Regions from separate parts of the Variovorax sp. RO1 genome, predicted to be linked through region 1. Evidence: riboswitches for the same ligand, from Rfam matches in the RefSeq annotation. Region 1 holds a riboswitch; the other holds the start of a gene.
What was found. Region 1 has a riboswitch for cobalamin ahead of CY658_RS26150 (TonB-dependent receptor domain-containing protein). Riboswitches for the same ligand answer to the same signal wherever they lie in the genome.

Region 1 (4,408 bases):
AGGCCGGCGCAGCCACGAGCACCGCAGCGCAGGTGGCAGCGGCGCCAGGCGGGAAACGACGGGTGTTTACTGCGGAGTCCACTTGAGTCCGACGTACGCGGTGCGGCCCCCGTTGGCGTAGAGCCGTGCGAACTGGTAGTCCTTGTCGCCCACATTGTCCACGCGCGCCACGAGGTTCAGGTCGCGCGTGATCTGCGTGCTGGCCGACAGGTTCAGCAGCGTGTAGCCGCCGAGCTTGACGGTGTTGGCCGCGTCGTCGAAACGCTTGCCCGAGCTCTGGATCTCGGCGCCCAGCGTCCAGCCTGCGACGCGCCAGTCGGCGCCCAGCGTGCCGTGGGCCCGCGCGCGGCGCGCCAGCAGGTTGTCGGTGGCGAGGTCGCGCGGGTCCTGGTAGTCGAGCGAGGCACGCAAGGTGACGTCGCCGATGCGGTGGCCGCCCGTGAGCGTCACGCCCTGGTAGCGCGCACGCGCCGTGCTGGCGTAGCAGCCGAACGACGACTGGCAGCCCTTGGCGCTGCCGTCGAACACGATGAGGTTCTGCACGCGGTTGCGGTACAGCACGATGCCAGCTTGCGTGGCGCCGGCCGTGTACTGCAGGCCCAGCTCGACGTTGCGGCTCGATTCGGGTTGCAGGCTCGCCAGGCCGTACTCGCTGAAGCGCTGGTACAGCGTGGGCGCGCGGAACGCGGTGCCGGCCGACACGGTGGCGCGCAGGCTCGGCGTGATGGCGTAGCCGTAGGCGGCGCTGCCGGTGGTCTTGCCGCCGAACTCGCTGTCGTCGTCGTGGCGCACGTGCAGCTGCAGCGAGTGCGGGCCTTTCACGTAGCCGTAGCCCAATGCGGCGGCGTTCTGCGAGCGGTCGCGCGAGAACAGCTTGGCCGAGGTGGTCGGCGCGTTTTCGAGCGCGTCTTCGCGGCGCTCGAGCGTGGCGGTCACCAGGTGCGCGCCGAAGCGGAATTCGTTCTGGAACAGGTAGCCGCGCAGGCGGGTTTCAGTGCGGTAGAACGACGGCTGGGTCTTGTAGACGGTCTGCGAATCGGTCACCTGCAGGCGGGTGCTGTAGATGTCGTTCCACTTGGCCGACCAGGTCAGGCCGGCGGTGCGCAGCTCGTTGGTCGACACGTCGTCACGGAAGGTGATCGGCAGCTTGGTGCGAAAGCTCACCGACGGGTCGTAGGCGGCCTCGGTGTTGCTGGTGAGCAAGGTGGCGTCGAGGCGCTGGTCGGGCGTGATCTGGAAACCCAGCTTCAGGTTGCCCGAGGTGCTGCGGTAGCCGTCGCGGTCGGGGTTGGTGAAGCCGTCTTTCGAGGGCGTGCGCTTGGCGAGGGGTTGCACGTTGAAGCCCTTGCTTTCTTCATGCGCCACACCGAACGAGTAATCAAGCAGGCCCGACTTGCCGCTCACGCCGCCTTCGATGCGGCGCAGGCCGTGGCTGCCGAAGCCGATGCCGGCGTAGGGCGACACGCCCTCTTCGCCGCGTTTGGTGAAGAGCTGGATCACGCCGCCCACGGCGTCCGAGCCGTAGACGGCGGCGGCCGGGCCGCGCAGCACTTCGATGCGATCGATCTGCGCGAGCGGAATGCCTTCCCAGCCGGCGCCGCCGGTCGATTGCGAGTCGATGCGCACGCCGTCGAGGTAGACGGCGGTGAAGCGCGATTCGGCGCCGCGGATGAACACGCTGGTGGCGTTGCCCACACCGCCGCTGCGCGAGATCTCCATGCCGGGCAGGCGCGCCAGCACATCGGCCACGCCGGTCGCGCCGCTGCGCTCGATGGTCTTGCGGTCGACGATGGAGACATCGCCCACCAGGTCCGACAGCGCCTGGGGCGTGCGGTTGGCGGTGACGACAGTCTCGTCGAGCGTGGCGGCGGTTTGCGCTTGCGCAGCCAGCGGCACCAGGGCCAGGCCGCCGAAGGCCGAGGCCAGGGCAAGCGTCAGCGGCAGGCACGCGGGACGGTTGCGGCGCACGCTGGCGCGGCCGCTGGAGAGGGAAACACAGGAAATCATGGGGTGAACCGAACGAACTTCTATGCCCTGGCCGGCTTCCCCGCCGGCGCCATGGGCGTCATGGCTGCCGATGCGGCAGCCGCCTTGTTGGCCGGTATCCGGGCTGGCAGATCGACCCTTTGCCGCCTTCCCAGGCGCCTGTTTCAGAGCGCCCAGTGGCTGGATGGAAAGGGGTGACGCCTTGCGGCGTCGTCTGCTTGACCGTTGCGGGGGCAGCGCAGGCGGCTTCGGCCCCGGGGGGCGTCCACTCCTGCTTCCCGTTGAACTGCGCCGTGCGAACCACGCCGCGAGCACCAACGGGCGAGATTTTAGGCCCACGGGGCGCACACGCCACACCGGGTTTGATCACCGGCGGCGCAGGCCCCAGAATCTCGGCCACGTCCGGCGTGCGCCCGCGCGGTGCGCCGGACCTTCCGAATTCCCGGGAAACTACAATCGCCAACCATGCCCGCCTCCAGCCCCATCGACCAGATCGCCGAGCGTGTGGAACGCCTGCTTGTGCGTCACGAAGAGGTGCAGCGCACCAATGTGCTGCTGCAGGAACAGGTCGATGCGCTCACACGTGAACGCGACGGCCTGAAGTCGCGGCTCGCCGCGGCCCGCACCCGCCTCGATGCCCTGCTCGAACGGCTGCCGGCCGAACCCCCTTCCGAAGATTCCCATCACGCATGAAGCAGATTGAAGTACAGATCATGGGCCAGAGCTACCTGCTCGGCTGTCCCGACGGCGGCGAGGCGCAACTGCGCGAGGCCGTCGACCGCGTGGACGCGGCCATGTGCAAGATCCGCGATGCAGGCAAGGTGAAGGCCCGCGATCGCATCGCCGTGCTCGCCTCGCTGAACCTGGCTTTCGATCTCGCGGCACAACAGGCCGCTGCTGCCGCCGCACCGGCCCCTGCGGTTGCCGTTGCAGCCGCCGTCAGCACCGGCGAAACCTCCGGTGACACCGACCCGCAGGCCGCCCAGCTCATTCAAAGACTCGATCAAGCCCTGGCGGGCGATGGACATTTGCTCTGAAGGCACGCGGCGCGACGCAGACGGGGCGTAAAATCCACTTCGTCTGCAGACGTGTCGGGCTTAATATTTCCTTGTTCCAATGCTCTCCGGAGCCGGGCTTGGTACATCGCTAGACGGGCGTGATCATCTCGCGTCAGATGAACCCGAAGTCTTGCTGCCCTCGCCCACCTGAACCCTGGTTCAGGATGCGGGTCCGGCACACCATCTGCAGACACCTTTTCCCGCCACGGCCCCCTGCTTCACCGCACGGGGCCGTTGCTTTTTCAGCCGCTCTTTTTCTCGACACCCCGTGAATTTCACCGCACTGCTCGACCCGCTCCTGATCGCCGAACTCGCCGCGCTCGGCCTGGGCACCGGTTTCCTCGCGGGCCTCTTGGGCATCGGCGGCGGCATGCTGATGGTGCCGTTCATCACGATCATCATGGGCCAGCGCGGCGTGCCGGCCGACCTCGCAGTGAAGATGGCGATCGCGACCTCGATGGCGACGATCATCTTCACGTCGGTGTCCAGCGTGCGCGCACACCACAAGCGCGGCGCGGTGCGCTGGGACATCGTGCAGCGCCTGGCACCCGGCATCGTCATCGGCAGCCTCGCGGGCAGCCTGGGCGTGTTCGCACTGCTCAAGGGCACGGCGCTTGCCATCTTCTTCGCGCTGTTCGTGGGCTTCTCGGCCACGCAGATGTTCCTCGACAAGAAGCCCAAGCCCACGCGCCAGATGCCCGGCACCGGCGGCCAGCTCGCGGCGGGCGGCACCATCGGCTTCATCTCGGGCCTGGTGGGCGCGGGCGGCGGCTTCATCAGCGTGCCATTCATGACCTGGTGCAACGTCGCGATCCACAACGCGGTGGCGACCAGCGCGGCGCTGGGCTTTCCGATTGCGGTGGCCAATGTGCTGGGCTATGTGCTCGCCGGCCAGTCGGTGCAGGGCCTGCCGGCCGGCGCCTTCGGCTACATCTGGCTGCCCGCGCTCGTGGTGATCGCGGCCTGCAGCGTGTTCACCGCGCCGCTGGGCGCCAAGGCCGCGCACAACCTGCCGGTGAAAAAGCTCAAGCGCGTGTTCGCGAGCATCCTGTACCTGCTGGCCGCCTACATGCTCTGGAAGGGCCTGCGGGGCTGAGGCATATCAAACGTTCACCGGCGTTCCTGTGCCATCCTATGCAGCTGTTGTTCATAGTCGTAAAAGGAAAGCCATGAAAATCCTCATCGCCGTCGACGGCAGCGCCTACACGCAAAAAGCCCTCAACTACCTGCTGACCCACCGCGCCATGTTCGTGGACGGCCATGAGCTGGTGGTGGTGAACGTCTGCACCGGCATCTCCGGCCACGTGGCGCGGCACCTCAGCAAGGAAATCGTCACCGATTACTACGCCGAGGAAAACGCCAAG
Region 2 (4,408 bases), on a different contig from region 1:
ACCCCACGTACATCATGACCACGCCCGAGACGAACCACATGACGAACAGCAGGCAGCCGCCGATGCCCAGCCATCGGTGCGTCCAGTACAGCGCCCGCCGCAGCGGGGGCCATGCGCGTTGCCATGCGGTGCTCATGATTCCGTGCTCAGAAGTTCACCAGCGCCGACAGCTCGAACGAGCGCGGCCGGCCCAGCAACCACTGGTTGCCGCCGTTCGAGAACGAGACCGGGTACTTGCGGTCGGCCAGGTTGAAGGCGCGCAGCGCGAGCTTGAGCGACGGGTTCGCCTGCCAGCTCACGCCCGCGTCGGCCACGGTGTACGAACCGATCTGGCGCGTGTTGGCCGCATCGACCTGCCGCGCGCCGACGTGGCGCACGCCGAACTCGGCCTCCCACTGCGGCATGAAGCGCCAGTGCAGCCACAGGTTGGCCGCCACCTCGGGCACGCCGGCCGGCGTGTTGCCTGCGCGCGAGACCAGCGATTTGCCGACCGCCTCGTTGAAGTCGTCGTAGCGCGCACGCAGCCGCGCGGCGTTGGCTTCGAGGCGCAGCGTGGAGGTCAGTGCGAGGTCGAGCGTGGCCTCGATGCCTTCGGACGACTGCTTGCCGATCTGCTGCACGACGGTCGGGTCGTTCGGGTCGCGCGACAGCAGCTTGTTCTTCTCGATGCGGTAGGCGGCCACGCTCCAGGCGCCGCGGCCCTCGGCCAGTTGGCGCTTGTAACCCACCTCGACCTGCTTGCCGGTGCTGAGCTCGAACGGCACCTGCGTGGCCGATGTGCTGATGAGCCCGGTGAGCGGATCGGCCGCGCGCGCCACCTGCGCATAGAACGACTGCGCGGCGTCGGGCGCGTAGACCACGCCGAGGCGGCCGGTGGCGTACTCGAAGGTCTTGTCCAGGCGCGGGGCGCGGTTCTGCGGGTCGGTGCGCACGATCTTCGCGTGGTCCCAGCGCAGGCTGCCGACCACCGACCATTGCTCGTTGAAGGCCAGCTTGTCTTCGGCGAAGAAGGCGTAGGTGCTCGTCTTCGTCTTGTAGCGCGGCAGGTAGGCCGTGGGCGAAACGTAATAGCCGGGGTTGAAGACAAAGGCGTCGACCACCGAGCGCCCGCCGTAGGGCGTGTCGCTCGAATTCAGGAAGTCGATGCGGTTCACATCGAAGCCCACCAGCACCTGGTTCTTCAGGCCGAACAGCGCGTGCTTGAAGGTGGCGTCGGTGCGGTTGCCGATCTGCTCCTGGTCGTGGCCGATCTCCAGGTAGTCGCCGCGCGTCACGCGGTTGGTGGTGGCACTGTAGGTGTAGGTTTCGCTGTCGCGCCAGTGGCGTTTGCTGTCCAGGCGGTAGAGCTGGTTGCGCACGGTGACGGCGTCGTTGGGCGTCCACTGCGCGTCGAGGCGGGTCCAGCGGTCGCGGTACTTGACCTCGGCGTCGTCGAGGTTGTAGTTCTGTTCGCGGTTCAGGCTGCTCACGCGGCCGTTGATGAGCGGCACGCCGAAATAGCGCTGCGGCGTCTGGCGGCCCTCGTCGTGCGAGAGCGTGAACTGCAGCTGCGGCGACACGTCGAGCCGCACCGCGCCGCCCACCGCCAGGCTCTCGGCCTCGCCGCGCAACATGAAGCCGTCGGTCCTGCGGTGGCTGATGTCGAAGCGGTACGAGAGCATGTCGTTGATCGCCCCGCCGCTGCCGAAGGCGACCTGGCGCGTGGCGTCGGAGCCCACGGTCACGAGCGCTTCGTTGCGAATCGGGCCGCGCGTGGGCTTCTTGGGCACCACGTTGATCGCGCCGCCGATGGCGCCCTCGCCGAACATCACCGAGGCCGCGCCGCGCAGCACCTCGATGCGGTCGGTCGACCAGGTGTCGAACGGGAAGGTGACGGTGCCCGCGCCCACGTACAGGCGCGTGCCGTCGTACAGCTGCATCACCGAGCCGTGGCCGTTGAAGCCGCGCGCCGACAGCGACGAGCCGCCGTTGCCCGGCGCGGGCGAGCCCGTGATGCCGGTGGCGCGGCTCGCGGCCTCGACCACCGACACATCGCCGCGCGCGCGGATGGTGTCGCCGGTGAGCACCTCGATGCTGGCCGGCGTTTCGAGCGGCGTGAGGCCCAGGCGGCTGCCGGTCTGCGTGGGCTCGTCCAGGGCCAGCGGCGTGTGGCGGCTGGCTTCGACCTGCACGGGCGCGAGGCTGGGCCGGCCTGCGGTGTCACCCGACTGCGCGAGGGCTGGGCCGCATGCGAGGCCGAGCCCCAATGAAATGCCTGAAAGACCCGAAAGGCGTGCCCGTTGCAGGGGCAGGCCCGGGCGATCGCGCAAGGGCAGCGATGCCTGATTCATCCGATTTCTCCTCCGGCCTGCGTCCCCGCAGGCTCCTGACCGATCGAGGACGAAGAGGGAGAAGAGACTGGGGGCGGTGCCGTTTCGCGCGAGGGGAAAGGGCAGGCCCGGACACGCACTCCCGCAGCGTCCGAAGGCGGTTGCGAAGGCCGGTATCCGGGCTCGCGGAGTGCGTCGAAAGGTGCATGCACCTCGACGCCGAAACCCTCGCCTTCCCACGCCGAAGCGCAGTGGCTGCCCATGCAAGAAAGCACATGAGCCTGAGGGTGTCGATATCCGCTGACCGTTGCGGGGGCAGCGCAGGAATGGAAGCGTCGATCAAAAAATCGTCGCTTCGCACCTGCTTCCCGTTTAACCCCGCCGCCAATCCTGTGACTGGTCGTGCAGGGCACCTTCGAACCGTGGGGTGTTGGACGACACCGGTGTGAACCAATGTTTCCAACCGCCGGGATTATAGGGAGCGCCCTGCGGCGGCGCCCTTCCGGGCCCCGTCAGACGGGCTTGCCGTCGGGCCCGAACAGCCGCCGCAGCACCGCCACGCCGGCCACCAGCGCGTTCGAATAGGTGGCGTAGGGCTCGTGGGCGGCTTCGAGCGGCACGTACACGTGGGTGGAGTCGCCGGGCGAGCCGTCCACGGCCTCCATCAGCACCCAGTAGAACTCCCCTTCTTCCAGTTCGTGGACGGTGAGTGCGATGTCTCTCGGCGAAGGCATGACGGTCAGGAATGAAAACAGAGGGAATGAACCTGCCTTTGAACGGGCAGGAGGCCGGCGCGGTTGTCAGCGTCAGTACTAGGGCTTCTCCTACAGTGCATGTACGCCGCGCGGCCTAATGTTAGGGGTGGGGAGTTGCATCAGAACAAGGAGTCAGCATGAAACATTTCACGCTTGAACCCAACATGCGCGCCAGTTTCGGCGGCGCGTTCTATCCGACCGGTTACTCGCTGGTGATGTTTCCGAGCGTCGAAGACGCCAGCCGCATCGGCCACGGGCTGATCGAGAAAGGCATCGTGAGCGGCGACGAGGTCTACCTGATACCGCCCGAAACCGTCCTGGCGGAAATCGCGCCGACCGTGCATGCCTCGCACAGTCCCCTGCCCTCCGCCGGCACCGACGGCGCCACGGTGCGCGCCTTCATCGAGCTGGCCCAGGAAGGCCACACGGGCCTGTTGATCCGCACCAAGGACGGCGCCACCGCCGAGCGCGTGATGGAACTGGTGCGTACCGTGCCCTACTCGATCGCCGAGCGCTATCGCACGCTGGTGATCGAAGACCTGTAGATCCGCCAGCCGGCCCTCAGGCCGGCACCGCCATCGCGGCGGCGCGCTGCACCACATCGCGGGCCATGGCCTGGGCGAGTTCCTGTTCGCCCAGGAACACCTTCGCATCGGTTTCGTCGGCCAGCAAACGCGCTTCCTGCTCGTTGTGGCTGCGCACCACGGTCTGGATGGTCGGGTTCAGCGTGCGGGCGGTTTCGATCATCTGGCGCACATTCATGGCGTCGGGCGTGGCCACCACGAGCACGCGGGCGCGCGCCACGTGGGCCTGGATCAGCACCGCCGGGTCGGCCGCATCGCCCCACACGGCGGGAATGCCGGCCTCGCGCAGCTTCTCGACCAGCTCGCGGTTCTGCTCGGCCACCACGTAAGGGATGTCGTGGGTCTCGAGTTCGGCGGCGATGCGCCGGCCCACGCGGCCGTAGCCGACCAGCACCACCTGGCGCGACAGGTACTTGGCCTCGGTGGTCATCGGCAGTTCGGCCAGCGGGTCGCTGCGCATGTCGAGCTCGCGCGCGAACTTCGAATGCGCGTGCAGCCATTTCTGCAGCGGCGCGATCAGGCTGAACCACAGCGGGTTGGTGGCGATGGAGATCAGCGCACCGGCCAGCACCAGGCTCTGCCCTTCCACCGGCAGCAGGCCGAGCATCACGCCCAGCCCGGCGAGGATGAAAGAGAACTCGCCGATCTGCGCCAGGCTCGCGCTCACCGTGAGCGCCGTGGCCAGCGGGTAGCGGAACACCAGCACCAGCGCGCAGGCTGCGAGCGACTTGCCCAGCACGATGACGAGCACCACAGCCAG

Region 2: it holds a riboswitch for cobalamin, as region 1 does, so the genes downstream of both, CY658_RS09930 (TonB-dependent receptor) here and CY658_RS26150 (TonB-dependent receptor domain-containing protein) in region 1, are expected to answer to the same signal.

Annotation. Positions count from the first base shown of each region.
Region 1 is NZ_PKMT01000006.1:225,417-229,824, reverse strand. It holds gene CY658_RS26155 (cobyrinate a,c-diamide synthase) at 1-82, opposite strand, end outside; gene CY658_RS26150 (TonB-dependent receptor domain-containing protein) at 67-2,007, opposite strand; cobalamin riboswitch at 2,080-2,319, opposite strand; gene CY658_RS26145 (DUF904 domain-containing protein) at 2,452-2,679, shown strand; gene CY658_RS26140 (cell division protein ZapA) at 2,676-3,023, shown strand; gene CY658_RS26135 (sulfite exporter TauE/SafE family protein) at 3,313-4,140, shown strand; gene CY658_RS26130 (universal stress protein) at 4,214-4,408, shown strand, end outside.
Region 2 is NZ_PKMT01000001.1:2,075,437-2,079,844, reverse strand. It holds gene CY658_RS09935 (PepSY domain-containing protein) at 1-136, opposite strand, end outside; gene CY658_RS09930 (TonB-dependent receptor) at 147-2,330, opposite strand; cobalamin riboswitch at 2,461-2,740, opposite strand; gene CY658_RS09925 (hypothetical protein) at 2,822-3,043, opposite strand; gene CY658_RS09920 (hypothetical protein) at 3,202-3,609, shown strand; gene ybaL (YbaL family putative K(+) efflux transporter) at 3,626-4,408, opposite strand, start outside.